One region of the Janthinobacterium sp. GMG2 genome, then DNA from elsewhere that is predicted to be linked to it. Evidence: predicted binding sites of a transcription regulator. Region 1 holds the regulator's gene; each other region holds the start of a gene.
The links. The regulator sigma-54, encoded in region 1, starts transcription at its own class of promoters, with help from an activator protein. The targets are predictions, from matches to a motif close to TGGCANGNAANCTGCTTT.
Positions count from the first base shown of each region.

Region 2: SKZ59_RS01150 (pilin) is a predicted target of sigma-54. The motif match lies at 1,627-1,644, and genes of this name have one in related genera.
Region 3: SKZ59_RS27820 (beta-propeller fold lactonase family protein) is a predicted target of sigma-54. The motif match lies at 3,906-3,923, and genes of this name have one in related genera.
Region 4: SKZ59_RS06800 (urease accessory protein UreD) is a predicted target of sigma-54. The motif match lies at 2,698-2,715, and genes of this name have one in related genera.

Region 1 is NZ_JAXAWA010000003.1:610,135-617,725, reverse strand. Features, by position in the region: gene SKZ59_RS14890 (PTS sugar transporter subunit IIA) at 82-564, shown strand; gene hprK (HPr(Ser) kinase/phosphatase) at 601-1,536, shown strand; gene rapZ (RNase adapter RapZ) at 2,020-2,883, shown strand; gene SKZ59_RS14875 (enoyl-CoA hydratase/isomerase family protein) at 2,884-3,969, opposite strand; gene hpf (ribosome hibernation-promoting factor, HPF/YfiA family) at 4,103-4,465, opposite strand; gene SKZ59_RS14865 (RNA polymerase factor sigma-54) at 4,535-6,013, opposite strand; gene lptB (LPS export ABC transporter ATP-binding protein) at 6,018-6,773, opposite strand; gene lptA (lipopolysaccharide transport periplasmic protein LptA) at 6,773-7,354, opposite strand; gene lptC (LPS export ABC transporter periplasmic protein LptC) at 7,380-7,591, opposite strand, start outside.
Region 2 is NZ_JAXAWA010000001.1:258,665-266,255, forward strand. Features, by position in the region: gene sucC (ADP-forming succinate--CoA ligase subunit beta) at 1-571, shown strand, start outside; gene sucD (succinate--CoA ligase subunit alpha) at 585-1,466, shown strand; gene SKZ59_RS01150 (pilin) at 1,645-2,145, shown strand; gene SKZ59_RS01155 (flagellar brake protein) at 2,167-2,889, opposite strand; gene SKZ59_RS01160 (DUF6713 family protein) at 3,052-3,423, shown strand; gene moaC (cyclic pyranopterin monophosphate synthase MoaC) at 3,433-3,939, opposite strand; gene SKZ59_RS01170 (M48 family metalloprotease) at 4,207-5,715, shown strand; gene SKZ59_RS01175 (DUF2946 family protein) at 5,712-6,308, opposite strand; gene SKZ59_RS01180 (YheT family hydrolase) at 6,301-7,326, opposite strand; gene SKZ59_RS01185 (YybH family protein) at 7,326-7,591, opposite strand, start outside.
Region 3 is NZ_JAXAWA010000011.1:304-7,894, reverse strand. Features, by position in the region: gene SKZ59_RS27835 (PQQ-dependent methanol/ethanol family dehydrogenase) at 1-639, opposite strand, end outside; gene SKZ59_RS27830 (DUF779 domain-containing protein) at 668-1,057, opposite strand; gene adh (aldehyde dehydrogenase) at 1,113-2,633, opposite strand; gene SKZ59_RS27820 (beta-propeller fold lactonase family protein) at 2,886-3,842, opposite strand; gene SKZ59_RS27815 (TonB-dependent receptor) at 4,046-6,184, shown strand; gene SKZ59_RS27810 (transporter substrate-binding domain-containing protein) at 6,347-7,180, opposite strand; gene pedF (cytochrome c-550 PedF) at 7,206-7,591, opposite strand, start outside.
Region 4 is NZ_JAXAWA010000002.1:175,006-182,596, reverse strand. Features, by position in the region: gene ureC (urease subunit alpha) at 1-1,123, opposite strand, end outside; gene SKZ59_RS06810 (urease subunit beta) at 1,125-1,454, opposite strand; gene SKZ59_RS06805 (urease subunit gamma) at 1,476-1,778, opposite strand; gene SKZ59_RS06800 (urease accessory protein UreD) at 1,801-2,667, opposite strand; gene SKZ59_RS06795 (EAL domain-containing protein) at 2,798-5,014, opposite strand; gene SKZ59_RS06790 (sensor histidine kinase) at 5,189-7,354, opposite strand; gene SKZ59_RS06785 (ATP-binding protein) at 7,351-7,591, opposite strand, start outside.

The sequences.
Region 1 (7,591 bases):
AATTGGCGTTACAGGCCGCCGAAACAGGCCTATAATTCGGCTCGCAAGCCCTCTGCGCATTGCACCATTTCATTGAGTGTCATGACTAATCTTAGCAAAATACTATCCCTCGAAAACGTCCTGCTGGACCTGGAAGTCTCCAGTAAAAAGCGCGCCTTCGAGCAAGCCGGCCTGATCTTCGAAAACAATTACGGCATCGCCCGCTCTACCGTTTCGGACAATCTGTTTGCCCGCGAACGCCTGGGCTCGACTGGTCTGGGCCATGGCGTGGCCGTGCCGCATGGCAGAGTCAAGGGCAGTAAAACCTTGAAATCGCCGCTGGGCGCCTTCGTGCGCCTGGCCGAGCCGATTCCGTTCGAATCGCCCGATGGCAAGCCCGTCAATCTGCTGTTTTTCCTGCTGATTCCTGATCATGTCACTCAGCAACATCTGGAAATCCTGTCGGAAATCGCCGAAATGTTTTCCGACGATGCCTTCCGTACGGCGCTGGCCACGGATCCGGAACCGAAATCCGTGCATTCGCGCATCGTCAATTGGCAACCCAGTCTGCAAGCGGCGGGTTAAACTTCAGGTATTCCTCCACTCCTGAAGAAGACTGCCATGTTGCAAACGCCGCTGACGATACAACGCCTGTACGACGATAATCGTGAAAGTCTGCAACTGGGCTGGTTCGCCGGCTTCCCCGGCGGCGAGCGCCTGATCTCGGGCGACGTCTCGTCGGCCGCCGACCAGGTGGGCCACTTGAACCTGATCCATCCGGGCCGCATCCAGGTCTTCGGCCACCAGGAAATCAATTACTACCAGCGCCTGAAGGTCAATACGCGCACCCACGTGATCGGCGAGCTGATCGCCGGCGGTCCGCCCGCGCTGATCATCGCGCAAGGGCTGGAAACGCCGCCCGACATTCTCGCCATTTGCGACGAGCAAAACATTCCCCTGTTCTCCACCCCGCTGCCGGCCGCGCAAGTGATCGACTTCCTGCGCGTCTACCTGTCCAAAAAACTGGCGCAGCGCATCATCATGCATGGCGTGTTCATGGACGTGCTGGGCGTGGGCGTGCTGATCACCGGCGATTCGGGCCTGGGCAAGAGCGAGCTGGGGCTGGAACTGATTTCGCGCAGCCACGGCCTGGTGGCAGACGACGCCGTCGAATTCTCGCGCATCGCGCCGAACATGATCGAAGGGCGCTGCCCGCCCCTGCTGCAAAACCTGCTCGAAGTGCGGGGCCTGGGCTTACTCGACATCAAGGCCATCTTTGGCGAAACGGCCGTGCGCCGCAAGATGCGCTTGAAACTGATCGTGCATCTCGTGCGCCGCAACGCGCTGGAAGAAGAAGTCGAGCGCCTGCCTTTCCTGTTCCCGACGGAAGACGTGCTGGGCCTGCCCGTGCGCAAGGTCGTCATCCCCGTCGCCGCCGGCCGCAACATCGCCGTGCTGCTGGAAGCGGCCGTACGCAATACCATTTTGCAACTGCGCGGCATCGATACCTTGCAGGAGTTCATGGAGCGGCAACGACTCGCCATGAGTGGCGATTAATGTTGCCAAGGAGTTCGCCCTTGCAAGGGCGAACCGTTACGCAGGCACGCAGCAGTGCTGCGTGAATTCCCTGCGGCACCAACGACTCGCCATGAGTGGCGATTAATGTTGCCAAGGAGTTCGCCCTTGCAAGGGCGAACCGTTACGCAGGCACGCAGCAGTGCTGCGTGAATTCCCTGCTGCACCAACGACTCGCCATGAGTGGCGATTAATGTTGCCAAGGAGTTCGCCCTTGCAAGGGCGAACCGTTACACAGCCACGCAGCAGTGCTGCGTGAATTCCCTGCTGCACCAACGACTCGCAATGAGCGGGGATTAGCAATGTAGGTCGGATTAGCGGGGCCGCCGAGGCGGGGCAAGGCCCCGCGTAATCCGACAACATGGTTGACGTGTGCAGCAAAGAAATACCACAGTCCAAATTGCAATAATTTGTAAAGATAATTGCCTTGGAGCAGAGTGCCGATCTTTATTGTATGATCGGGCTATGCATATCGTCCTTATCACCGGAATATCCGGCTCCGGTAAATCCGTCGCGCTCAATGTGCTGGAAGATACCGGCTATTATTGTGTCGACAACCTGCCACCGGCCTTGCTGCCCAGCCTGGTGCAAACCCTGCTCGACGAAGGTACACCGCAACTGGCCGTCGCCGTCGATGCGCGCAGCGCCGAGTCGCTCGTCAGCCTGCCGCACAATGTGGCGCTGCTGCGCGACCAGGGGCACGACGTCAAGGTCATGTTTTTGACGGCCACCACGCATTCGCTGGTGGCGCGCTTCTCGGAAACGCGGCGCAGCCATCCGCTGTCGCACGAATTGCGTCCGAATCAGAATCCGGCCAGCCGCCGCACCCTGATCGAGTGCATCTCGGAAGAGCGCGAACGCCTGTCGGCCATCGAACAGCTGGGCCACGTGATCGACACGTCCGAACTGAGCGCCAACAAATTGCGTGCCTGGATCAAGGATATGATCGCTTCCGAACGCGCACCGCTGACCCTGTTCTTCGAATCGTTCGCCTTCAAGCTGGGCGTGCCGCTGGACGCCGATTTCGTCTTCGACGTGCGGGCCTTGCCTAACCCGTATTACGACCTGGCGCTGCGCCCACTCGATGGCCGCGACGCGCCCGTGATCGCCTTCCTCGACGCGCAGCCGAGCGCGCTGGAACTGCTGGCCGACATCCGCGCCTTCATCGAGAAATGGCTGCCGTCATTCAAGTCCGACAACCGTAGCTACCTGACGGTGGCCCTCGGTTGCACGGGCGGCCAGCACCGCTCCGTGTACATGGCGGAACGGCTGGCGCAATACTTCGGCCCCAACGAGCGCGTCGTACTGCGCCACCGCGAACGCTCCTAGTTAATTCAGGTGGCGCAGCGGATGCGCTGACGCCGGCCAGACCGGTGCGAAAAAGCGCGCCACCATGGCAGCGTCGACCTCGTCCAGGCTGGCAGGATTCCAGCGCGGCGCATTGTCCTTGTCGACCACCAGCGCGCGCACGCCTTCGAGCACTTCGCCATGCTCGAAATTGTGGCGCACCACCGTGCGCTCCAGACGCAGACAATCGGCCACGCCCAAGTGAGCCCCGCGCTGCAGCAATTCCAGAGTTACCGACATCATCAAAGGCGAGCGCAGGCGCATGGCCGCCAGCGCCTTGCTGGCGAACGCGCTGTCGTCCTGCGCCAGCGAGGCCATGATGGCCGCCACGGAACCCGCGCCGAAGTGACGGTCCAGCGCCGCGCGCGCCGCCGCCAGCGAGGAGATACCCGCCTCGGCCTGGAACGGCGCCGCCAGCGCCTTGATGGCCACCGGCAAGGCCTCGCCCGGCGTTGACTCGAACAGGGCCAGCAGCGCCCCCATCTGCGCCTCGGGCAGGTAGACATCGGCCAGGTCCGTGTACAGGGCGTCGGCCGCGCTGATCGTCAAGCCCGTCAAGCCCAGGTACAGGCCCAGCTGGCCGGCCAGGCGGGACAGGAAATAGCTGCCGCCCACATCGGGGAACAAGCCAATATTGACTTCCGGCATGGCCATGCGCGTGCGGCCCGTGACGATGCGCAGGCGGTTGCCGGGCCCGGCTTGCGCCACGCCCATGCCGCCGCCCATCACCACGCCATCCATCACGGCGATATACGGTTTCGGATAGAAATGGATCACATGATTTAACGCGTATTCTTCCGTAAAGAAATCTTCCAGCAAGGCGCTGCCGCCTTGCGGTGTGGCCAGGCCCGCATCGTAGAAGAAACGGATGTCGCCGCCGGCGCACAGTGCTTTCTCGCTGCTCGATCGGATCACGACGGCGTCCACCTGCGGATCGTCGCGCCAGGCCAGCAGGGCCGCGCTCAGGGCGCGCACCATCTCCAGCGACAGGGAATTCAAGGCTTTCGGACGGTCGAGCACGATATGGCCCGTGCGGTTGCGGATGGAAGTCTGGACGAAGTCGCTCATGGCAGGCGTGAAAAAAGTAAAAGTACAAACATTCTAGCGCCTGCGCGGGGAACATTGTGTTCAAAAGGTAGGGGCGCAAAAAAGGGCGCAATGTGCGCCCTTAGTTGATCACAACTGCTGGAAGCGGGTGGCCTTAAACGGCGACGACGGCGTCTTCCTCGGAGTTGTCTGGCAGATGCTTGATCGCCTCTTTACCGTGCCCTTGCACTTTGGTTTTGTATTTCATCACTTGCCTATCGAGCTTGTCGATCAGGGCATCGATCGCGGCATACAGGTCTTGTGCCAGGCTTTCCACATAGACGGTTTTGCCACTTAAACGCAGGTTGACTTCGGCCTTTTGACGTTTTTCTTTCTCTTTGAGGTTATCCACGGTCAGAATCACGGCGATATCGATAACTTGATCGAAATGACGTTTCACGCGTTCCAGCTTCGTTTGTACGTATTCACGGATGGCTGGTGTCACTTCGAGATGATGTCCGCTGATGGTGAGATTCATACACACTCCTAAAGATGATCGGGTTCGTGCGGTCCATCCTATCCGGCCCGCAGAGGAACCGAAAAAAACTTACAAACACTTACGCAGGCTCACTGGCGGAATTTTCAACGCTTCCCGGTATTTGGCAACAGTACGTCGCGCAATCACCATGCCTTGTTCCCCCAGCATGTCCGCAATCTTACTGTCGGATAAAGGATTTTTAGGGTCTTCTGCTCCTGTCAGTTGCACGATCAATGCCCGTATCGCCGTCGATGACGCTTCGCCCCCCGCTTCGGTGGCGACGTGGCTACCAAAGAAATATTTCAACTCGAACATGCCGTGCGGGGTCAGCATGTACTTTTGAGTTGTTACCCGCGAGATAGTACTCTCGTGTAAACCCAGTGTATCAGCTATTTCACGGAGCACAAGGGGGCGCATGGCAACGGCCCCGTGCGAGAAAAAGTTCTTTTGTCTTTCTACTATTGCCTGTGCCACGCGCAGGATCGTGTCGAAACGCTGGCGCATATTCTTGATCAGCCACTTGGCTTCCTGCAACTGTGCGCCCATGGCGCCCTCGCCCTTGCCCTGCTTGAGCAGGTTGGCGTACATGGCGTTGACGCGCAGGCGCGGCATGACGTCATTGTTCAGGGTCACTTGCCAGCCATTGCGCGCGCGCTTGACGACGACGTCGGGCACCACGTAATCGGACACGTCCGAGGCGAACACGGCGCCCGGATGCGGATTGCACTGGCGAATCACCGTCTGTGCTTCGCGCAAGTCTTCATCGTCGCAATCGAGGGCTTTTTTCAGCTTGTTGAAATCGCGCTGGGCAAACCAGGCCAGGTGCTTTTCCACGATGACGAGCGCCATGCGCCGCGTCACCATGGCGATGTGCGGCAAGCGCTTGATCTGCAGCGCCAGGCATTCGGACGCATTGCGCGCGCCCACGCCGGGCGGATCGAAACTTTGCAGCAGCGACAAGGCCGTACGCATCTCGTCGGCGTCGATTTCCAGCTCTTCCGGCAGGCGCGCCAGGATGTCGTCGAGCGACTCTTCCAGGTAGCCATTGTCGTCGAGCGCGTCGATGATCAGCTCGACCAGCGCGCGGTCGCGCAATTCAAGCACCGTCACGCGCATCTGCTCCATCAGGTGTTCGCGCAGGGTGCAGTGATGGGCCTCGAGTTGCGGGCGGGAATCTTCGTCGTCGGGCGCCTTGCCCCGGCTCGCCTCGCTCCAGTCGCTGTCGCCGCCATCCGCCGCGGCCGGACCCTCGCCCGCCTCGCCGTCAAAGGTTTCCGCTTCGGCTGGCGCCGCGGGCGCCTCCTGGCCTGGCGGCTGGGGCGGCGCTTCGGCCGGCGCCGCCGTGGAACTCAAGGCCCCGTCCGACAGCAGGCGCAGCGAACGGTCGAGCGGATCGTCGAGGCGCTCGAGCAGGGGATTGTCCGTCAGCAGTTGCTCGAGTTCCTGGTGCAATTCCAGGGTCGACAATTGCAACAGGCGTATCGATTGCTGCAACTGCGGCGTCAGTGCCAGGTGCTGCGAAGTGCGCAGCTGCAATGATTGTTTCATTGGCTTACATGCGGAAGTGTTCGCCCAGATAGACCCGGCGTACCGACTCGTTCGCGATGATGTCGTCGGGGCGTCCCGACGCCAGTACCGAGCCCTGGTTGATGATGTAGGCACGGTCGCAAATACCCAGCGTCTCGCGCACATTATGATCGGTGATCAGCACGCCGATATTGCGCTCCTTCAAGAAGCGCACGATGCGCTGGATCTCGATCACGGCGATCGGATCGACGCCGGCGAACGGTTCATCGAGCAGCACGAAACGGGGATCCGTGGCCAGCGCGCGGGCGATTTCCACGCGGCGGCGCTCGCCGCCCGACAGGGACAGGGCCTGGTTCTCGCGCAGCTTTTCAATCTGCAAATCGGCCAGCAGCTTATCCAGGCGCTCCTCGATCTCGGCCTTCTTCAAAGGACGGCCTTCGACGGTCTGGATTTCCAGCACGGCGCGGATATTGTCTTCCACCGTCAGCTTGCGGAAGACGGACGCTTCCTGCGGCAGATAGGACAGGCCCATCTGCGCGCGGCGGTGGATCGGCAGGCTGGAAATGTCCACGCCGCTGATGTCGATGCTGCCGCCGTCCGACGGCACCAGGCCGACGATCATGTAGAACGAGGTGGTCTTGCCGGCGCCGTTCGGGCCCAGCAAACCCACCACTTCGCCGCATTCGACTTGCAGCGAGACATCATGCACGACTTGCCGCTTGCCATAGGTTTTTTGCAGACCGCGAACGATCAGGGTGCTGCCGCAACGAGTATTGTCCATTATTTCTTTCCTGGCGCAGGCGTGGCCGGCGCTTTCTCCGCTTCCGGCGCCTTGGTCTTCGGCTGGATCACCATGCGCACGCTGCCGCCATCGGAGGTGCTGGTGCCGCTGTCGGAATTTTCCATCTTGAATACTTCCTTGCGGCTGTCATACGAGATGAAGGCGCCATTGGCCACGTCCGTCACTTTCGTGCCTTCCAGGCGCGTCAGCTTGGCCTTGGAAAACAGTTTCACCACTTCCGTCTTGTTGTCGTATTCCACGCGCTCCGCTTCGCCTTCGACCCACAGGTCGCCCGCGCCATCGCGCTTCTGGCGGAACGTGGCCAGCTTGCCGGGATCGGCCCAGAAGGTGATGAACTGATAGCCTTGCGGGTCTTCCGTGATCAATGCCCGGCCCGCCTTCATGGTCAGGGTGCCCTTGACCAGCACGACGTCGCCCGTCAGGGTACGCACCTGCTTGACGTCATCGACGTGGCCGCTGCGTGCCGTGATGACGGCTTCCTTCTCGGAATCGGCTTTCTCGGCATGCGCCACGCCCATGATGGCCAGCGAAAATACGGTCAACAGCAAGATGTTCTTCATAGTATGGTTTCCTTGTTTCATTCTGTCATTTTGCCGCCGCGGCAGGGCGCGGTTTCGGCGGGAGGACCATGCGCAGCGCATTCTGCACTTCCACCACGCCCGTGGCGTTATTGGCTTTCATGCCGATGCCATTGAGGCGCGAGGTGCCCGTCAGGATATCGACAGGCACGTCCGTTTCCATTCTTTCCTCGTCCGGAAACACCGTCAGCGCTTCCGTCCTGACCGTCAGGTTCTGCG
Region 2 (7,591 bases), on a different contig from region 1:
GCTGATCGTTACCGGCAGCGGCAAAGTCATCGCCCTGGACGCCAAGTTCAACTTTGACCCGAACGCCCTGTTCCGTCATCCGGAAATCGTCGCCCTGCGCGATCTGGACGAAGAAGATCCAGCTGAAATCGAAGCGTCGAAATTCGACCTGGCCTACATTTCGCTCGACGGCAACATCGGTTGCCTGGTGAACGGCGCCGGTCTGGCCATGGCCACCATGGACACCATCAAGCTGTTCGGCGGCGAGCCAGCCAACTTCCTGGACGTCGGCGGCGGCGCCACGGCAGAAAAAGTCACCGAAGCGTTCAAGATCATGCTGAAAAACCCAGGCCTGAAAGCCATCCTGGTGAACATTTTCGGCGGCATCATGCGTTGCGACGTGATCGCTGAAGGCGTGATCGCCGCAGTGAAAGCCGTCTCGCTGAACGTACCGCTGGTCGTGCGCATGAAGGGCACCAATGAAGACCTGGGCAAGAAGATGCTGGCCGATTCCGGTCTGCCTATCATCGCAGCCGACACCATGGAAGATGCAGCCAAGAGCGTCGTTGCCGCTGCTGCCGGTCAAGCTTAATTAAGGAATCAACATGTCCATTCTGATCAATAAAGATACCAAAGTCGTTACCCAAGGGATTACCGGCAAGACCGGCCAGTTCCACACCCGCGGTTGCCGCGACTACGCGAACGGCAAAGCTGCCTTCGTGGCAGGCGTGAACCCGAAGAAAGCCGGCGAAGATTTCGAAGGCATTCCTATTTTCGCTAACGTGACCGAAGCGAAAAAAGAAACCGGCGCCAACGTTTCCGTGATCTACGTACCGCCAGCAGGCGCGGCAGCGGCGATCTGGGAAGCTGTCGAAGCTGAAATGGATCTGGCCATTTGCATCACCGAAGGCATTCCTGTCCGTGACATGATGGCTCTGAAAGACCGCATGGCTAAAGCCAACAGCAAAACCTTGCTGCTGGGCCCTAACTGCCCAGGCCTGATCACGCCAGACGAAATCAAGATCGGCATCATGCCAGGTCACATCCACAAGAAGGGCCGTATCGGCGTGGTGTCCCGTTCGGGCACCCTGACCTATGAAGCAGTGGGTCAATTGACCGCACTGGGTCTGGGCCAATCGTCGGCAGTCGGCATCGGCGGCGACCCGATCAACGGTCTGAAGCACATCGACATCATGAAGATGTTCAATGACGATCCAGATACCGACGCGGTCATCATGATCGGCGAAATCGGTGGCCCGGACGAAGCCAACGCGGCTTATTGGATCAAAGACAACATGAAAAAACCGGTCGTTGGCTTCATCGCTGGCGTCACCGCTCCTCCAGGCAAGCGCATGGGCCACGCCGGCGCGCTGATCTCGGGCGGTGCCGATACGGCACAAGCCAAGCTGGAAATCATGGAAGCTTGCGGCATCACCGTGACCAAAAACCCGTCGGAAATGGCGCGTCTGCTGAAAGCCATGCTGTAATTTTCAGCCTGGTTCATGCAGTACAAAAAAGGAGCTTCGGCTCCTTTTTTTTGTCCGCAAGACAGGCCAATTCCCGGCCTGGGCGGACGGCGCTGGTCCGAACCCGCCCAAATGCGTCGCTTTTCTTTCCAGGCGTACCGCCGCTGCCCGGGCGCGCCGCTGGCATGGTGCTTGCACCATGCACGGCACGAGCAACGCACAATGGGAGGATACGATGCGCGCGCAAAGCGGTTTTACCCTGATAGAACTGATGATCGTGGTGGCCATCGCCGGCATCCTGGCGGCCGTGGCCATTCCCCAGTACGGCGACTATACGATGCGGGCCAAGGTCAGCAATGTGCTGGCGGCCGCTGCGCCGCTGAAGACTGCCGTGGCCCTGTGCGTGCAGGAAAATGGCGGCGAGGCGGCCGCCTGCAGCACGCCGACCCCGGCCGTGCCCAGCGCCATCCCCGTGTTCAGTGCCACGCGCGAAGTGGCCAGCGGAAAGGTCGACAAGGGCAATATCGAGCTGACCCTGGCGGCCGACCTGGGCACCGGTATCGGTGGACAAACCGTGACGATGACCATGAAGCCGGGCACCAGCAGCCTGACCTGGTTCAATAGCACCACCGTGACGAATCCGGCAGCGAAGGAAGCGATTACCAAAAGCAACATTCCCGACGTGACATCGACGCTGTAGGTGGCGCTTGCCAGTTGGGTATCAGACGATTTTTTGCCGGTCCGCGATCAGCGCTTCATACGTGAGGTTTTGCAGCAGGGTGTAGTGGGTCGGTTCCAGGTCGATGAATTGCACGCCGTACGTATGAATTTCAGCTACCCCGGTGGCGTGGCCATTCGACGGCTTGCCCACGCTCACGTTCTGGATGCGGGCGCGCGTGTTGACGCGCATCTGATGCTTGTTCGGCTGCACCAGCAGGGTAAAGCTCAGCGCCACGCCTTCGTCATCGGGCGTAAGCATGCTGGGCGCCTCGATCAGCGCGCCCGAGACGCTGAGGTTGACGATGAACACGGGCACGGCCGCCACGTCGCGGTAGCTCAGCTGCGCCGGAATGTCCACCTTGACGCGCATGGCCGTGCGCAGACTGGTGCCCTGGATGGCATCGGGAAAGCTCAGGTGGACATAGTTGAGCGGGCGGCCGAAGATGCGCAGCACGCTGCAGGAAAACGAACAGACGGTGACACCGGAAAACACGCGGATAGTCAGTTTGTCGCCCTCGTTGAGGACAATGGACGCACCGTTTTCCATGGGAATCTTGACGATCAGGTACTCGTCTTTCACATAGCCGATGACGGTCGAGAAATGCTGGATGGGTTTGATGGTGCGGTGCGTGATGAACTGGATGCGTCCCCCCACCTGCAGATTCATGGCCTCGAAGTCGAAGTCCTGGAGCTTGGTTTCCGCGGCGGGTCTGTTGCTTGTCATGCGATGCTCATGTGGATATGGACGACTCGCAGTATGCATGATTTCTTGATGAAAAAGCATTTATATCAATGAAATTCATTTTTACATCGAAAGTGCCATGGGCACATGCCGGTGCGTGGTGCAGGCTTTACAATGGGATCAATATTGACGAATGTAAATCTTATGCCGCGCAGCTACTTCTGGACCATGTTGTTCCTGATCTTGCATCAAATCGACGCTGCCTATTGGAAAGAGTGGGAGATGTTTCATCTGCCGGGCGGCGTGCAGGGTTTTCTCGTGTTTAACCTGGCGGCGATTACCGTGGTGCTGGCCGGTTACCGGCACGTGCTGCTGGCCACCGCGCGGGCGCCCCTGTACGCTGGTGTCTGCGCCGCGCTGGGCGTGGGAACGTTCCTGATCCACGCCGGCTTCGCACTGGCAGGGCTGGAACAATTCCACTTGCCCCTGTCCATGGCCATCATCGTACTGTGCCTGGCCAGTGCCGTCTGGCTGCTGCGCGACTTGCGCCGCGTCCAGGGCCATCTTGCGCGCTAGGCAAAATAATTACACCTCGGCGTGCCAATCGCCCGACTTGCCGCCATGCTTTTCCAGCACGCGCACATTCGTCATGACCATGCCGCGGTCGACGGCCTTGCACATATCGTAGATCGTCAACAAGCCGATTTGCACGGACGTGAGCGCTTCCATTTCCACGCCCGTCTTGCCCGTCGTATCGACCTGGGCGCGGCAGTGCACGCTGTTGGCCGCTTCATCCACTTCAAAATCGACGGTGACGCGCGTGAGGGCCAGCGGGTGGCACAGGGGGATCAGGTCGCTCGTGCGCTTGGCGCCCATGATGGCGGCGATGCGGGCGATGCCCAGCACGTCACCTTTCTTGGCGTTGCCGGAAATGATCAATGCCAGGGTGGCCGGCTGCATGCGGATGGTGCCGGCGGCCACGGCGCTGCGCCGCGTGTCTTCCTTGCTGCCCACATCGACCATATGGGCCTGGCCCGTGGCGTCGAAATGGGTCAGTTCCCCGGCGGGGGCTTGCTTGTCTGCTGTTGTCATGGCGTCAAAATAGGTAAGAAAAGGGAAGCGCGGCACGCCCTGTCACGACCTCATGCCACTGGCATGACGCGTGGGAATGGGCGCCGCTAACAAGGTATGATAGCACCCGTGAATTCAAAAACTCCCCTTCCGATCATCGTTGAAAACGCCGCTGCGGCATGGCTGCGCGGCTCCCGGCGCGCGTCCGTGCTGGCTGCCTTGTGGCTGGCGGCGCCCTGTGCGCTGGCGCAAACCTATACGTCCGCGCCAGCGGTGCCGGCCGCCAGCGTGGCGGCCAAGCCGGGAAGCGGCTGGACGCCGCTGGCCGTGCCGTCGGCGCCGAACCTGCCGAACCTGGGTGACACGTCGCGCGAAGACCTGTCGCCGGCGATGGAGCGCAAGATCGGCGAGGAAATCATGCGCGGCATCCGCGGCGACCGCGACTATCTCGACGACGCGCCCCTGCTCGAATACCTGAATACCTTCGGCAACGCGCTCGTGGCGGCACGCCCCAGCGTGCGCGGCGAAACGAATTACGACTATTTCTTCTTTGCCGTACGCGATCCCCAGTTGAACGCGTTTGCCTTGCCCGGCGGCTTCATCGGCGTGCACTCGGCCCTGGTGCTGGCAGCGCAAACGGAGGCGGAACTGGCGTCCGTGCTGTCGCACGAGATCGGCCATGTGGCGCAGCGCCATATCGCGCGCATGCTGGGCCAGCAGCGCCAGGATGCCCTGATGCCGCTGGCGGCCATGCTGCTGGCGGCGCTCGCTTCGCGTGCAGGCGGCGATGTGGCCATGGGCGTGTTTGCCGCCGGCCAGGGCCTGGCCATCCAGCGCCAGCTCAATTTCGGCCGTGACGCCGAACGCGAGGCGGACCGTATCGGTTTCCAGATCATGGGCGAAGCCGGCTTTGACACCACCGGCATGGTGGCCTTCTTTGGCCGCATGCAGGCGGCCAGCCGCTCGTACAGCGACTTGATGCCCGCCTATCTGCAGACCCATCCGCTGACGACGGAGCGCATCGCCGACATCCAGGCGCGCATCCGCGAGCAGCCCTACAAGCAGCGTGCGGACAGCCTGAGTTTCCATCTGGCCCGTGCGCGCGCCCGCGTGCTGCAGGATGAAAGCGTGCAAGGCCTGTTGAACGCCAAGGCCGTCTTCAAGACGCAGCTGGAGCAGCAAAGCCGCTTCCAGGTGACGGCCGCCCATTACGGTTTGTCCTTTGTCGCTGTCAAGCAGGGCAAGCCGGCGGAGGCGCAAAAGGAACTCGATGCCGCCAATGCGGCCCTGCACCAGCCGGTCGGGCCGAATGTATTTACCTCGGGCGGCACGCAGGCGCCCAATTCCTTGCTGACGGCGATGGGGCTGGAAGTGCTGTTGATGCCGGCGCAAAAGAAGGAAGTGGCGCAGCAAGCCCTGAAGGCGGCGGACGCTGCGCGCCAGCAATTTCCCCTCTCGCGCGGTATTGCCCATCAGTATGCGGAAGCGCTGATGGCTGCGGGCAAGCTGGAGCAATCGACCGTGTATTTGCGCGAGCAGGTGCAGCTCTACAAGGAAGAGCCGGAACTGTACGATTTACTGGCGAAAGCCTATGCGGACCAGGGCAAGATGACCTTGCAGCACATGGCGCTGGCTGAATCCTACGTGCTGCAGGGCGCCACCATGGCCGCGCTGGACCAGCTGACGATCGCCCGCAAATCGACGGACGCGACCTTTTATGACCAGGCCGTGATCGATGCGCGCGAGCGTGAACTGCAGGAAAAGCGCCGCGAGCAGATCAAGGACCAGAAGGGCTAGTTTTTATCGGCTTGCGGCGCCCGCTGGAAGCCGAAGGTCTGCGGCACGGAGTCATAGCCCAGCGGCTGCACGGCGATCTCCTTGCTGTCATGCAATAACATCAAATTGCCTTGAGCATGCTCCAGCCAGGCTAGCAGGGTCTCGTCGCTCAAGGCCAGCCCATCAACGCGCAGCGACGCCAGCACTTGCGCCATGTCGCGGTCGTCGACCTGCGCCACGATATCGGCGTGGCGCAAGATCAGCGCGCCGTTGTCGCACAGGTAAACCTGCTCGATTCTCGATAGTGGCGCGCCCGTCTGCAAGACAAAACCGTGTTGCGGGTCGCTGCGGGCGATGTACGGCGTCGCTTCCAGGTTCACATACACGCGCTGCGGGCCATTCTGGAAAAACCAGCAGCCGCGTTCATCCTGGGCGTAATTGCGGTTGATGAAATTCAACAGGGCCGCGTGGGCGATCTTGTCGCCGGGCAGTTGTTGCTGTTGCGCCTGCTGGTCGCGCATGCGCCAGTGGCCGCGCGCGTCCAGGCCCAGCCAGCCGTAGCAGTGGGGTACGTTCGGCCATTTGACCAGGGCTTGCTTGACGAGTTCATCCATGTGTAGCGTTTTCCGTGTGAGTGCGCGCACCGCCAGCGTGCCAGCTTTGCGGTGCGAACGGCGCCATGTTGCCGTTTTCAAAGAAGGAAAGCAGCCGTTGCGGCAGCCAATACAAGCTTCCCGGCAGCTTGCCAGCGGCAAAGCCGACGTGGCCGCCGTGGCGCGGATACTCGAGCGTGACCTTCGGCGCGGCGCTGCGCGGCAAGAAGCGCCCGGGCAGGAAAGGATCGTTTTGCGCATTCAGCACCAGGGTCGGCACGGTGATATCTTGCAAGACGTGTTTGGCGCTGGCGCGGTGCCAGTAATCGTCGGCGTCGCGGTAGCCGTGCAGCGGTGCCGTGACGACATTATCGAAGGCGTGCAGATCGCGCGCGGCCAGCATGGCGTCGCGCGCGAACAGGCCGGGAAACTGCTCGAGCTTGGCCAGGCATTTCGGCTTCAAGGTGTTCAGGAACATGCGCGTGTAGAGCCGGTTGGCGCCGGAAGACAGGGCCTTGCCCCCTTGCGCCAGGTCCAGCGGGGCGGACACGGCCGCTGCCGCATCGATGAAATCGGCCTGGTGCTGCGATTGGCCCAGCCAGCACAGCAGGGCGTTGCCGCCCAGCGAGACGCCGGCCGCATACAACTTTCCCGTGGCGCGCGGGCGCAGGCGCTGCACGATCCAATCCACTTCCTGCGCATCGCCCGAATGGTAAAAACGGGGCGCCAGGTTCGCCTCGCCCGAGCAGCCGCGAAAATGCGGCACGGCGCCCGACCAGCCGCGCGCGGCCACCTCGGCCATCAGTGAGCGCGCGTAATGGCTGTTCGACGAGCCTTCCAGACCGTGGAACAGCACCACGAAGGGCTGGCCAGGCTGGCCGTCGACCAGGTCGACGTCGACGAAATCGCCATCGGGCGCTTGCCAGCGTTCGCGGCGGAAGGCCACGGCCGGCTTGGCGAGGCATACGGCCGGATAAATCGTTTGCGCGTGGCCGCCAGGCAGCCACAGCGGGGCGGTGTAGGAAAGAGACAAAGCCATCAGTGCAGGATCTGCGTCCCCGCGGCGTCGGCCGGTGCGCCACCGGGGGCGATGGAAGCGTGGTGCAGCACGATGCGCCAGCCGCGCGGCGTTTTTACATACACATTCGTGGCCAGCAGATGCGCCGGGCCGCCTTCTTCCTGGGTCACGCCTTCGATCACCGTGTGCACCGAACTCATCAGATTGTGCGTTTCATGCAGCTGCGCCGGCACGATGTGCAGGCCGCCGCCGGCCAGGATGGTTTCCCACGAGGCGCGGATGGCGG
Region 3 (7,591 bases), on a different contig from region 1:
CCCCGTCATGGGGTTGCGCGCTTCGACCCGGCCCACGATGCCGAATTCGCCTCCCGACACGCCCGTCAGCAGCAAGCCTTCGGCGATCAGCGGCGCGGCCGTCATCGAGTAGCCGGCCGCATAATCGTCGACTTTTTCTTTCCAGACGATCTTGCCCGTATTCTGGTCCAGCGCCACCAGATAGGCGTCGAGCGTGCCGAAAATCACCAGGTTGCCGTACAGGGCCGCACCACGGTTGACCACGTCGCAGCAGGGCATGATGCCGTCTGGCAAGCGATGCTCGTACTTCCACAGCTTGGCGCCCGTTTTCAAGTCGACTGCAAAGATGCGCGAATACGATGCCGTGACGAACATCTTGCCGTTATGAATCAGCGGCTGCGATTCCTGGCCACGCTGTTTTTCACCGCCAAACGAGAACGACCAGGCCGGCACCAGCTTGGCCACGGTCTTGTCATTGATCTGCGTCAAAGGCGAATAGCGCTGGCCCTGCGTGCCCATGCCAAACGACAGGACGCTGGCCGGATTCTTCGCCGTGCTGTCGAGCATGGCATTGGTGACATTGCCCACGTCGGCCGCCTGGGCCAGCGATGCCAAACCCAAACCGACGAGTATCCCCATGATTTTTTTCTGCACAGTCATCTCCCTCTGTTTTATTAGTATGTGTGTGTCAAGTCTTGCGGTGTTCATGCGGCTGGGCATGCAGCAAGGCGCACTCTTCATCGGTGAACAGGCGCGAGCGCGTCAAGAAGCGCTTGCCCGTGCCGTTGTCGAGTGAAAACATGCCGCCATTGCCATCGACCACATCGATAATCAACTGGGTATGCTCCCAGTACTCGAATTGCTCGAGTCCCATGTAGAACGGTGTGCCATTCAAATTGCCGAGATAGATGTCGGTGTCGCTGACATCGAACTCGCCCAGCGCATAGCACATGGGTGCGCTGCCGTCGCAGCAACCGCCCGACTGGAAAAACATCAGCGGGCCGTGACGCTGGCGCAACTTGTCCATCATTTCCAGCGCCGCATCGGTGGCGACCACCCGGGCAATTGCTGCACTCATGGCATCCCTTTCTGCGCGCCGCGCCTGGATTGACAGGTGCGGCGCGTGTACCGGTTTAGAAGAAGCCCAGCGCTTTCGGGCTATAGCTCACCAGCAAGTTCTTCGTTTGCTGGTAGTGATCGAGCATCATCTTGTGGTTTTCGCGGCCGATACCCGATTGCTTGTAGCCGCCGAACGCGGCGTGGGCTGGATACAGGTGGTAGCAATTGGTCCACACGCGGCCCGCCTGGATGGCGCGTCCCATGCGGAAGGCGCGCGAACCGTCGCGCGTCCACAAGCCGGCGCCCAGGCCGTACAAGGTATCGTTGGCAATCGCCAGCGCGTCGGCCTCATCCTTGAAAGTGGTCACGGACACGACCGGTCCAAAAATCTCTTCCTGGAAAATGCGCATCTTGTTGTTGCCCTTGAACACGGTCGGACGCACGTAGTAGCCGCCTTCCAGGTCGCCCGCCTGCGTGTTGCGCTCGCCGCCGGCCAGCACTTCGGCGCCTTCCTGGCGGCCGATGTCGAGATAGGACAGGATTTTTTCCAGCTGCTCCTGCGACGCCTGCGCGCCGATCATGGTGGACGAGTCGAGCGGATTGCCCTGCTTGATGGCGGCCACGCGCTTCAAGGCGCGTTCGATGAATTTTTCGTAGATCGATTCCTGGATCAGCACGCGCGATGGGCAGGTGCAGACTTCGCCCTGGTTCAGCGCGAACATGGCAAAACCTTCCAGGCACTTGTCGAAATACTCGTCGTCCGCATCCATCACGTCTTCAAAGAAGATGTTCGGCGACTTGCCGCCCAGCTCCAGGGTGACGGGAATCAGGTTTTGCGCGGCATAACCCATGATCAAGCGGCCCGTGCCCGTTTCGCCCGTGAAGGCGATCTTGGCGATGCGCTTGCTCGAGGCCAGCGGCTTGCCCGCTTCCAGGCCGAATCCGTTGATGATGTTCAGCACGCCCGGCGGCAGCAAATCGCCGATCAGCTCGATCAACACCATGATGGAAGCCGGGGTCTGCTCGGCCGGTTTGAGCACGACGCAATTGCCGGCGGCCAGGGCTGGCGCCAGTTTCCACACAGCCATCAAAATCGGGAAATTCCACGGGATGATCTGGCCCACGACGCCGAGCGGCTCGTGGTAGTGATAGGCATAGGTTTCCGCATCGATTTGCGCGACGGAACCTTCCTGCGCGCGGATGCAACCGGCAAAATAACGGAAGTGGTCGATGGCCAGCGGAATGTCGGCGTTCATCGTTTCGCGGATCGGCTTGCCGTTATCGATGGTTTCCGCCGTGGCGATCAGGCTCAGGTTCTGTTCGATGCGGTCGGCGATGCGGTTCAGGATATTGGCGCGCTCCGCAGGCGAAGTCTTGCCCCAGGCATCCTTGGCGGCATGGGCGGCGTCCAAGGCCAGCTCGACATCTTCCGCCGTGGAACGGGCGATTTCGCAAAATGGCAAGCCCGTGATCGGTGTGATGTTAGGAAAGTATTCACCTTTTACCGGGGCAACGAATTTGCCGCCGATGTAATTGTCATAGCGTTGTTTGAAGGGATTGGCTACGCCCAGTTTGCTGATGTCTGCGAGATTCATGTCGTCCTCTATCGGGTTAATTAGAATGGAATTGCTGTAATTAAAATCAAACGTCCTGGTACAGATGGGGTGAGTACACGGAGTCTTCCGCAAATGCCGTGCCAGCTCGGCATCCCACTACAAACTTAGCCGCTTTTACCCTTGTTACAAGGGCGTAGCGTCAATACCGGTGTGCTTTTCAGCGCATGCCCGGGCTTGAGCCGCTGCACAATGGAACAGGTGTACCAGACTGGAACACCTGTTCCTGTGCCATTAACGAATCACCACGCCCCATGGCAATTCACCTACAGCAATATCGGCCACCTTGCGCGCGCTGGCCGTGTCGATGACGGAAACGCTGTTCGAACGGCCATTGGCCACGTACAGCTTGGCGCCATCGGGCGTGATGGCCATGTTCCACGGGCGCTTGCCGACGGGAATGGTGGCCGTGACCTCGTTGCTGGCCGTGTCGATCACCATCACCGTGCCATCGATACCGTTCGAGACATACACCTGCTTGCCGCTGGGATGGACCACGATGCCGTTTGCATTCTTGCCAGCGGGAATGGTGGCGATGGCCTTGCGCGCGGCCATGTCGATAACGTAGACGGCATTGACCAGTTCGCACGCCACGTAGGCGCGGCCCGAGTCCGGACTGAAACCGATGCCGCGCGGGCGCAATCCCACGGCGATGGACGCCACCTGGCGGCGTTGCACCACATCAATGACATCGACTTGTTCAGCCTCTTCCGCGCTGACCAGCAGCCAGCGCCCATCGGGGCTGAAAACGGCATGTTCCGGATTGCGTCCACGCACCTTGATATCGGCGAGCAAGACGCCCGTCTGCCCATCGAGCAAGGCCACGCTATTGTTTTCCTCGACGGCCACGGCCACGTAATGACCGTCTTGCGAAGCGCTGACGCCTTCGGGCGACTTGCCCAGCGCCACCGTGCGCAGGGGGGCGCCGCCAGCGTTATCGATCAGCAGCAAGGCGCTGCTGGCCGCATCCGTGACAAACAATTGCCGCCCGGTGGGGTCGGCGGCGATGCCGCGCGGACGCTTGCCGGCTGCAATCTGGCGCACGACCTGATCGGTCGCCGTGTCGATTACACTCAAGGTGCCCGATTTTTCATTGGGAACATAAGCAAATGGAGCGGCCTGGAGGGAGGTGCAGGCAAGCGCTGGCAGCAGCCAGCACACCTGGCGCAAGCGCGAGAAGAAGTTGGGCATAATCACCTTTCGATGGCAAAACACAGGAAAAGCGCGCGGCATCGGCGCATCTGATAATTGCTGTATGCAAACGCCGTGCCACTGACACGCGTATAATTTCAGCCCACCAATGGAGACATGGCAGGCATATTGCTTGATACACAGATGCAGACCTGCGCCGCGCACGCGACCAAGCAGGCTTTTATTCACATTGGAGAATCCGCATGCAGCACCGTTTCCGCCTGAACACCATCGCCAGCCTGTTTGTCGCCGGCAGCGCTACCCTCGCCCCCCACGTCTTTGCCGCCGAGACAGCTGCCCCGGCCAACGGGCAACTGATGGATACGGTGGTCGTCAGCGGCAGCCGCATCGCCCATCCCAGCCAGGAAGTGCCGGCCTCGATCGACGTCGTCGACAGCGCCCGCATCCAGGATGGCCAAATCCGCGTCAACGCGTCAGAAGCGCTGGCCGCCGTGCCGGGCCTGGTCGTGCAAAACCGTCAGAACTATGCGCAAGACTTGCAGATCTCGTCGCGCGGCTTCGGCGCACGCTCGGCCTTTGGCGTGCGCGGCGTCAAACTGATCAGCGATGGCATTCCTGCCAGCATGCCCGACGGCCAAGGCCAGGCCGCCACCTTCAACCTCGATACGGCCGAGCGCATCGAAGTGCTGCGCGGACCGTTTTCTGCCATCTACGGCAACCACTCGGGCGGCGTGATCCAGCTGTTTTCCAAGGATGGGCAAAATCCTCCGTCCGTCGAATTGAATGTGGTGGGCGGCAGCTACGGCACCAACAAAGTGGACTTGACGGCGCAAGGCCAGGCAGGCGGCATCGGCTACGTGCTCGACGGCTCGCGCTTCCGCACGGACGGTTTCCGCGACCACAGCGCCGCCACGCGCGAACAGGCGTTCGGCAAGATCACCGTCAAGCCCAATGCGGACAGCAAGCTGACCATCGTTGCCAACAGCCTGCACCAAGGCAACACGCAAGATCCGCTGGGCGCCACCTGGGCCACGTTTGCCCGCGACCCGCGCGCTGGCGAAACCGATGCGAACGACACGCAAAACCCGAAGCGCACCCTGGCCGAGCGCTACAACACGCGCAAGAGCATCGACCACCAGCAAATCGGCGCCACCTATGAACAGTCGTTCGGCGACGACCGCCTGCATGTGATGGTGTATGGCGGCAACCGCGACGTGATCCAGTACCAGGCTTTTACCAAAGGCTTCCAGGCACCGCCCAGCCATTCAGGCGGCGTGGTCGACTTCCAGCGTGAGTTCTACGGCATCGATACCAACTGGCTGCACGTGAACCAGTTGGCCGGCGGCAAGCTGAGCACCACCATCGGCATCGATTACGGCCGCTCCAGCGATGACCGCACCGGCTATGAAAATTACATCGGCAACACGTTTGGCGTGAAAGGCAAGCTGCGCCGCGACGAGCAGAATGTCGTCTCCAGCCTCGATCCCTATATCCAGGCGGAATGGCAAAGCGGCCCATGGCTGCTGAGCGCAGGTGTGCGCTACAGCAAGATGAAAGTGTCGGTGAACGACCGCTATCTCAGCAATGGGAACGACAGCGGCAGCCTCGAGTTCAGCCACACGACACCGGTGCTGGGTCTGCTGTATAAACTGACGCCGAACGTCAACGTGTACGCCAGCGCCGCGCGCGGTTTTGAGGCGCCTACCTTGAATGAACTGTTTTACTCGGGCACGGGTGGCGGCTTCAATTACCAGCTGAAACCGGCCACCAGCACCAACCTGGAAGCAGGCATCAAGGCGAGAATCGCCAACAACACCCACGTAAACGCGGCCGTGTTCCAGATCAAGACCAACGACGAATTGGTGGTCGACAAGTCCAGCGGCGGGCGCACCAGCTATCGCAATGCAGGTAAAACCTTGCGCCAAGGTATGGAAGTGTCGCTGGACTCAAACTTGCCATATGGTTTCACGGCAAAAGTAGCACTGACCAGCCTGCACGCCGTGTATGACCAGGCGTTTGGCAGCGTGCGCGAAGGCAGCCGTTTGCCTGGCGTGCCCAGCGCCAACCTGTTCGCGGAACTGGCGTGGAAAGATAAGCTCGACCGCTTTGGCGCGGCGCTGGAAAGCGTGGCCAGCAACCAGGTCTACGCGGAAGACAGCAACATCGAAAAACCGGCGCCCGGCTACACGGTGTTCAATGCGCGCTTCAACGCCAAACAAAACGTGGGGAACTGGCGCTTCAAGGAATTTGCCCGCCTGAACAATCTTTTCGACAAGACCTACGTGGGCTCCGTCATCGTCGGCGACAGCAACAAGCGCTACTATGAAGCGGCGCCAGGACGTAACTGGCTGCTGGGTGTCAGCGCCCAATACTCGTTTTAAGAACACCTGAGAAAAAGTCCATGGCCGCGTTGCATTGCCTGGTCGTACTATTCGTACTGCCTGCGGCAATGCGCCTTGCCCTGAACATTTTTCAGGCGTTCTTATGACAATAAAGCCCGCACATCTTCCGATGCGCGGGCTTTAAAACCAGAGCAAGCTACTTCAGGGCCGCGCTTCCTTCACGCCATACTTTTCAAAGATGGTTTTCAGTTCGCCGCTGGCCGCCATCTCGTTCATGGCTGCCTGCAGCAACTTGGCCACGTCGAGCTGTTGCTTGCTGACGGCCAGGCCCACGGCCCAGCCTGCACGCGGCAATCGGGCGAACGCCACTTCGCTCAAGGGGAAAGCGGGATCGCTCTTCAGCAACGATTCGATTTCCGAACGGTTGGCCAGCACGGCGTCGAGCTTGCCCGCCTGCAATTGCTGCAAGGCTTCCGCTGCCGTATCGAAGATGCGCACGTCGTCGCGGTATTTGCCATTGTCTTCGCCCAACATCAGCATGGCCGCGATCGACACCTTTTCCACGCCGATACGCTTGCCGGCCAGCGAAGCGACGCCGTCGAATTGCGGCACGGATTGCGCGCTGCGCACCAGGCGCACGGTTTCCACGTAGTACGGTGCGAAGATCTCGACCTTGTCGTTATCCGCCATCAACTTCTTGTCGACTGGCACATGCAGCATCACGTCGGCGGGGCCATAACCGAGGTAATGCCCCTTCCACACCATATTGCGCAAATCGTCGTTCAGATTTTCGCCGGCGGGAAATGGCAGCAAACTCAGTTTCAGCCCCAACTTTTTCGCCAGCGCTTCGGCGATGTCGATATCGATCCCTACACCCTTGTCGGAAAACGGCGCGAACTCGTTATATACAGCCACTTTCAGGCTGCCCGACTGCTGCACTTTCTGCCAGTCGGCGTGCGCCGGCTCGGCTGCGCACAGCGCCAGGCAAGCGAGCGAGATCATCGCGCGCACGCCCCGGAGTTGAAATGAACGCATGGGACTCCTTCTTGATCAGTGTGGCTTAGTTGGATTCGCGGCGGGTTTCCAGATAGGTCTTGATGGCCCACATGGCTTCTTGGTTGAACACGCCTTCAAACGGCGGCATGTACACGGCGCCATTGCGCACTTTACCGTGACGAATGGTGGTCAGGTAGTAATTGTCCGTCTCCTTGTAGCAAGCCTGTTTCTTTGTCTCGTTCTTGATACCGAAACAATCACGGTCCAGCTGGCGCAGGTCCGGCGCGATGCCGCCCGAAATGGCTTCGATGCCGTGGCAGCGAGCGCAATTCTGGTTGTAGGCCGAGGTGCCGACCGTCAGAGCCAGCTTGTTGCCGCGATACGGGTTTTGCTCGAGCCACTTGTCGCCCACTTTGGGCAAGCCTGTGGTGTCGACGCCTTGCGGCGTGA
Region 4 (7,591 bases), on a different contig from region 1:
AGGTGCGCATGATCACCTCGCCCACTCGCCCCATCGCTTGCGAGTCGGACGACATCATCGAGATGGCGCCGATGTCGTGCAGGATGTCTTCCGCGGCGATGGTTTCGCGGCGGATGCGCGACTCGGCAAAGGCCACGTCCTCGGCAATGGCCGGATCCAGGTGGTGGCACACCATCAGCATGTCCAGGTGCTCGTCGAGCGTGTTGACGGTGAAGGGTCGCGTGGGATTCGTCGACGAGGGCAGCACGTTGGACTGGCCCACGGCGGCGATGATGTCTGGCGCATGGCCGCCGCCCGCGCCTTCCGTGTGGAACGTGTGGATGGTGCGGTCCTTGAAGGCTGCCAGCGTGTGCTCGAGAAAGCCGCCCTCGTTGAGGGTATCGCTGTGCAGCGCCACCTGGATATCCATGCGGTCCGCGACGGACAGGCAGTTGTCGATGGCGGCCGGCGTGCTGCCCCAGTCTTCGTGCAGTTTCAGGCCGATGGCGCCCGCGCGCACCTGTTCTTCCAGCGGCAGCGGCAAACTCACATTGCCTTTGCCCATGAAGCCCAAATTCATCGGGAAGGCGTCGGCGGCCGCCAGCATCGCGTGCAAATGCCATGGTCCCGGCGTGCAGGTGGTGGCGGCCGTACCCACAGCCGGTCCCGTGCCACCGCCCAGCATGGTGGTCACGCCGCTCATCAGCGCTTCCTCGATCTGCTGCGGGCAGATGAAGTGGATGTGCGTGTCGACGCCGCCGGCCGTGATGATCATGCCTTCGCCGGCGATGATCTCGGTGGCGCCGCCGATGGCCAGGGTCACGCCAGGCTGGATGTCCGGATTGCCCGCCTTGCCGATGCCGAAGATCAGGCCGTTCTTCAAGCCGATGTCGGCTTTGACGATGCCCCAGTGGTCGAGGATGACGGCATTCGTGATGACGGTATCCATCACCTCGGCCGCGCAGCGCTGCGACTGGCCCATGCCGTCGCGGATCACCTTGCCGCCGCCGAATTTCACCTCTTCGCCGTAGATCGCATAGTCATGCTCGATCTCGATGAACAGTTCCGTGTCGGCCAGGCGGATGCGGTCGCCCTTGGTGGGGCCGAACATTTCGGCATACGCGCTGCGGGGAATGCTGGCCATCTCAATCCTTTCCCGGTGGTGTGTCTTGCAGTTCGCCCATCACTTCGCCATTGAAGCCGTAGACCTTGCGCTCGCCCGCCAGCGCCACCAGTTCCACGGTGCGCTGCTGGCCCGGCTCGAAGCGCACGGCCGTGCCGGCCGTGATGTTCAGGCGCATGCCGTAGGCGCGCCAGCGCTCGAAAGCCAGCGCCGGGTTGACTTCAAAAAAGTGGAAGTGCGAGCCGACCTGTATCGGCCGGTCGCCCCGGTTGGCCACCACCACGGTGGCCGTGGCGCGCCCGGCATTCAAGCTGATTTCGCCTTCTTCCAATTGGTATTCGCCTGGGGTCATGAGGGGCTCCTTCTCAAAAAACTACGGTATCGGGTGGTGCACGGTCACCAGCTTGCTGCCATCGGGGAAGGTCGCTTCCACCTGGATGTCGGGGATCATCTCGGCGATGCCGTCCATGACGTCGGCGCGCGAGAGGATCTTCGTACCATCCGACATCAGCTGCGCCACCGACTTGCCATCGCGCGCGCCTTCCATGATGGCGGCGCTGATCAGGGCCACCGCTTCCGGATAATTCAATTTCAAGCCGCGCGCCAGGCGCCGTTCGGCCAGCAGCGCGGCCGTAAAAATGAGCAGCTTGTCTTTTTCGCGGGGAGTCAGGTCCATGGTTTTCCTTGTTCTTTCCTGATTAAGTGTTCCAGATGCGGGGTACGACGGCATCGCGTCCCAGCATGGCGGGGCGCAGCAGCTGCCAGGCGACCAGCATGACGCGGCGCGCCGCCTCGCTGTCGCCGCACAGCAGGCGCACCACCACCAGCGATTTCATGTGCGTGGCGCCAAACGCGGCGCCGGCCGGCACGGCGATCCCGCGCACGGCCGCCAGCACGGCGGCAGGAACGGGGGCGCCGACGGCGATCAGGGTGGCGCACACCGTGTGGCCCGCCAATCCCAGTGGGCTGGCCATCAGCGCGCCGCCGGCGGCCAGCACGCCCTGCTCCCACCACAGCAGCTTGCCGCCACGGCGGATCTGCACCTGCTGGCTGATGCTGCCCGTATTGAAAACTTCGCCCGAGGCGCTGCGGCCCAGGCAGACGATGTCGCAGCCGATATAGCGGGCGTCCGGCGCCAGTTCCACTTCGTGGCGCAGGCGCACGCAGGCCTGGTCGAAGAAAATGCTTTCCTGTGGCAGCCACTCGATGGCCGCGCCGCTACCGGCGCGCAGCACGATGTGCTGGCCCGAGACATGGCCATTGGCGCGGTACCATTTGGCCGCGCCCGGCGACGTGAGCAAGGCGTGCGCGCCCTCGCCCACTGTGGCGTCGACTGCCAGCTGGTCGCCGCCCACGACGCCGCCGGGCGGATGGATGATGATGGCGTGGCAGACGGCGCCGCCTTCCGGGTACAGGGGCTTTTGCACGCGCAGGGGGCCGCTGTGCGTGCGCTCGACGAGGCGGCTGACGCCATCGTGCAAGGCAAAGCCCAGGCGCAGGTACGCCTGCCAGGCGCCGTGCGCGCTGGCAGGTAAAGGCGTGACTGGTCGGGTGCTGTCTGGCATGCGGGGCAATCGCGTAAATAAGCGATTACCTAAGCAGGATATGTGCCAGCGTCAGGGGAAGGAAAAGTGAGAATCGTGCACCGCGCTGCGGCGGGCGCACCGGCATGGTGCATCTGCCGCACCGCGGCGCTCAGGCCACGGCCACTGTCACGGCCAGGGGGCGCCGTTCGCGCAGCAAGGCCGTGAAGGCTTCCGCGGCCAAGGGGCGGCTGAAAAAATAGCCCTGCATTTCATCGCAGCCGTGTTCCGTCAGGAAGTCGACCTGTTCGCGCGTTTCCACGCCTTCGGCGATGACGCGCATGTCGAGGTTGTGCGCCAGCGAGATGACGGAACGGGCGATGGCCGCGTCGCTGCTGCTGGTGGTCACGTCGTCGACGAAGGATTTGTCGATCTTCAGCACGTCGATGGGAAAACGTTTCAGGTAGCCGAGGCTGGAATAGCCGGTGCCGAAATCGTCGAGCGAAATGCCCACGCCGATATCCTTCAGGCGCGTGAGGGCCGCCACGGCCTTGTCAGGGTCGCCCATCACCGTGCTTTCCGTGATCTCGATGCCGAGGCAGGCGGGCGCGATGCCGTATTTGCGCAAGGCCGCCTCGACGAAAGGCACCGTGCGGTCCTGTGCGAACTGTTTGCCGGACAGGTTGACGGCCACCTTGATGCTGCCCAGGCCTGCGTCGTGCCAGGCGCGGATTTGCGCACACACGCTTTCGAGCACCCATTCGCCGATGGCCGTGATCGAGCCGTATTCCTCGGCCAGCGCGATGAACAGGCCGGGCGGCACCTTGCCCAGCACCGGGTTATCCCAGCGCAGCAGGGCTTCCGCGCCCAGCAAGGCACCCGTGCGCAAGCACATCTGCGGCTGGTAGTGCACTTCGAATTCATCGCGGCAGATGGCGCCGCGCAGCTGCTGCTGCATCGCCAGGCGGGCGCGGATATCGCTGCCCATGCGCTCCGTGAAGAAGGCATAATGGTCGCGCCCCATTTCCTTGGCGCGCACCAGGGCCGTGTCGGCGTGGCGCAGCACGTCATCGAGGCTGTCGCCGTCGGCCGGGCACATGGCGATGCCGATGCTGGTCGTCAGCGCCAGGCGTTCGCCATCGACGCTGAGTTCCTCGCGCAGGCCGGCCAGGATGGTTTGCACCAGCCCCAGGGTACGCCCCAGCAGGGCATCGTCCTGCAGCAGGATCTGGAATTCGTCGCCGCCCTGGCGCACCACCGTGTCGCCTTCGCGCACGCAGCCGGACAGGAAACGCGCCACCACTTGCAGCGCCTTGTCGCCGACGGCCTGGCCGTGCGAATCGTTGATATTCTTGAAACGGTCCAGGTCGAGGCACATCAGCACCACCTGCTGGCTGTCGCGCACGGCGTTCGCACGCGCCTGCTCGAAGCGCTCGCGCAGCAGCACGCGGTTCGGCAAACCGGTCAGCGCATCGTGGTAGGAAAGGAAATCGATCAGATGCTGCTCGGCCTTGCGCTCGCTGATATCGAGGAAGACGCCGATATAGTTGACGACGGCGCCGTCGGGCCCGTGCACCGTGGAGACACTGAGCAGGCAGGGATAGGTGTCGCCGCTCTTGCGCCGCGTCTGCACCTCGCCCGACCAGCAGCCGCTGCTGCGCAAGCCCTGGCGCAGGGCCAGCAGCACCGCTTCGCCCGTGTATTCGGCGTGCAGGCGCATGATGTCCGTGCCCACCACTTCCTGCGCCGCGTAGCCGGTGATGCGCGTAAAGGCGGGATTGGCCGTGACGATGACGCCGGCCGCATCGGTGATCAGGATGGCGTCCTGGGTCGCTTCGAAGACCTGGCCCGACAGGCGCAGCAATTCTTCATTCGCGCGGCGGATCTGCACTTCGCGCGCCAGGGTGCTGGCCACTTGTTCCAGTTCGGCCGTGCGTTCGGCCACCCTCCGTTCCAGGTTGGCGCGCTCCTGCGCCAGCTGCAGCTGCGCCCGCGCCAGACGCACATGGGCGTCGGTGCGGGCGAGGATTTCCTCGGCCTGGAAGGGCTTGGCGATGAAATCGACGGCGCCCAGCGCAAAGCCGCGCACCTTGTCGTCCGTATCGTACTGGGCCGACAGAAAGATCACCGGCACCTGGCACAGGGACGGTATCTCCTTCAGGCGACGGCACACTTCAAAGCCGTCGAGGCCGGGCATGCGCACGTCGAGCAGAATCAGCTCGGGCGGGCGCGCCTGGGCCGTCCACAGGGCCAGTTCACCGTTCGGCGCCTGGCGCACGGCATAGCCGGCGCCGCCCAGCAAATCGCTCAACAGCTTCAGCGAAGCCGGCGTATCTTCAACGATCAGTACTTCGCCCTTCGAGTTCACTTCCGAAAAATCGCGATGCATGTAGCAGTTCTCTCAGCTTTGGATGAGGCGCGGCGGTCGGTTGCCACGCTGGACAAGACATTTCTTTGCGATGAACTACGTACTATCATCATAATCTTTATTGCAATTTAGCACCATCCATCGGCGCTACTTAGTCGTTCTTTTCAGCGAATCCGATGTTGTCAGCCCACACTTTCAAGCGTGCGCCAGCACGCCTTCATTCTCCAGCAAGTCGCACAGCTGGCGGTACTGATGCTGCTCGAGCATGGCTTGCAGCGGCGCCAGCAACGGCGCCGCCACTGCGGGCAGGGCCGCCAGCAGCTGCGCCACCCTGGCCAGGTTCAATTCGCGCAGCGCCACCAGCAAGGCGGCGCGCTCTTCCCCGGTCAACAGCAGCAAATCTTGCGCCCGCAGTGCCGGCCGCGCCTCGGGCGCCGGCGACACGGGCTGCGGCACGGGCACCTGCAGCGGCGCCTCGGCCGCCTGCGCGGGAATGCTGAAGCTGAAGACGGCGCCCTGCCCCGGCGTCGATTCCACCGTCAGTTCGCCTTCCATCAGCTGCACGAATTCGCGCGAGATGGCCAGGCCCAGGCCCGTGCCATCTTTCGGTCCCGCGCTGTCGGCCTGCACGAAGGGCTCGAAAATGCGCTGCTGGTCTTCCGGGGCGATGCCGATACCCGTGTCGCTGACGGCGAACGACAGCATCCATTGATCGCCATCGCGCCGCTCGCCGCGCACGCGCAGGGTGACTTCGCCGCCGCCGGCAAACTTGACGGCGTTCGACATCAGGTTCAGCAGCACCTGGCGCAAGCGCGTCGCGTCGAGCAGCACGGCCTCCGGCAGGCCCGCGCAATCGAGGCGCAGGGCCAGCCCCTGCTGCTCGGCGCGCATGCCCAGCATGTCCATCACTTCCTGCAACAGGGGCGCCAGCGCCACCACGGCCGTCTGCGCCTGCAGGCGCCCCGCCTCGCCCTTCGACAGTTCGAGGATTTCATTGATCAGGGTAAGCAAATGATTGCCGGAGCGGTGGATGATGGCCAGGTTGCGCTTTTCATCGTCGTGCATATTGGGCGAGGCGGCCATCAGGCGCGAAAAGCCGATCACGGAATTCAAGGGCGTGCGCAGTTCATGGCTCATGTTCGCCAGGAAGGTGCTCTTGGCGCGGTTCGCCGCCTGCGCCTGGCTGACGGCCACCGACAGGGCGCTCGTGCGCTCGGCCACCAGTTCTTCCAGGTGATGGCGGTGGCGCAGCAGTTCCAGTTCGGCCTCGCGGTGCGCCGTGATGTCGTAGTTCGAGCCCACCAGGCGCATGGGCAGGCCCTGCCCGTCGCGGAAGATCACGGCGTCGACCTTGATGTAGCGGATGGCGCCATCGGGCCACAGGATGCGGTATTCGTGCGTGAACGCCTGGCCGGCGCCCAGCGCGGCGCGCAGGGCCTCCTTGGCGGCCGGCACGTCGTCGGGCATCAACGCCGCACGCCAGATCGCCGCCGGCGCCGTGCCGCTGTCCGCATCGGCCCTGAACTGCGCGTACATCTGCTCGTCCCACTGCAAGGCGCCGTTGATCACGTTCCAGTCCCAGATGCCGATGCTGGCCGCGCCCGTGGCCATCTGCACGCGCTCCTCGCTGCGCTGCAAGGCGCGGTAGCGGCTGTCGAGCAGCGCCACCATGTCGCGGATGGAACGGTACAGCGTACGCAGCTCGCCCAGGAACCACGCTTTCGGCGGCGTGCCGAACGCTTCGCCCTGCCCTGCCTGGATGCCGGCCGCATACTGGCCGATCGCCTTCAGGGGTTTGAGCATCAGGCACCACATGAGCAGCCAGATGCTGGCCACGAGGATCACATCGAGCGCCACGATCATGGCGCCGATGCCCAGCGCGCGTTGCCTCAACTGCGCATGCAGCAGGGCAGGCGTCGCATACACGGCCACGCTGCCGATGACTTGCCCGCCCATCGTCACGGGGCGCCGCTGCACCAGCCAGTCCGGCTCCGCGGACAGCGAGGAAAAGCTGCCGATGGCGCCGTCCGCGGTACGGCGCAGGACCAGCGCTTCCTTGCCGATGCCCGGCGTCAGCGAGCTGGCCACCAGGTCGCGCTTGCCCAGCATGCTGCGCATGATGGCCTGCATCTGCTTTTCATCGAGATTCCACAAGGGCAGTTCGATGGCCACGGCCAGCTGGTCCGCGCTGACGGACAGGCTGCGCTGCAGCTGCTGCCAGCGCTGCTCGCGTTCGGACTGGTAAAACAGCACGGCAAACACCAGCAGCAGCGCGGTGACGACAAAGGTCAGCGCCACGCTGACGGCCAGCACGATGGACACGCCGCCCAGGCGCGCGCCCTTGGATGGGTGAAGCGTCATGCGTCTTCGCCCTGCGGCTCGCTGGCCAGCTGCGCCAGCAAGGCGCACAGCGGCTGGTATTGATGCTGCTCCAGCATGGCGGCGATGTGCGCGGCCAGCTGCGGCAGGCTGGTCGCCACGCCGGCCAGTACGATGGCGCTGCGCCGCAAATCGAGGGCTTGCACGGATGCGAGCAGCGCCTGGCGCTCGTCCGCGCCCAACTGGCCCAGCGACTGCCGCAGGTCAAATGGCGCGACC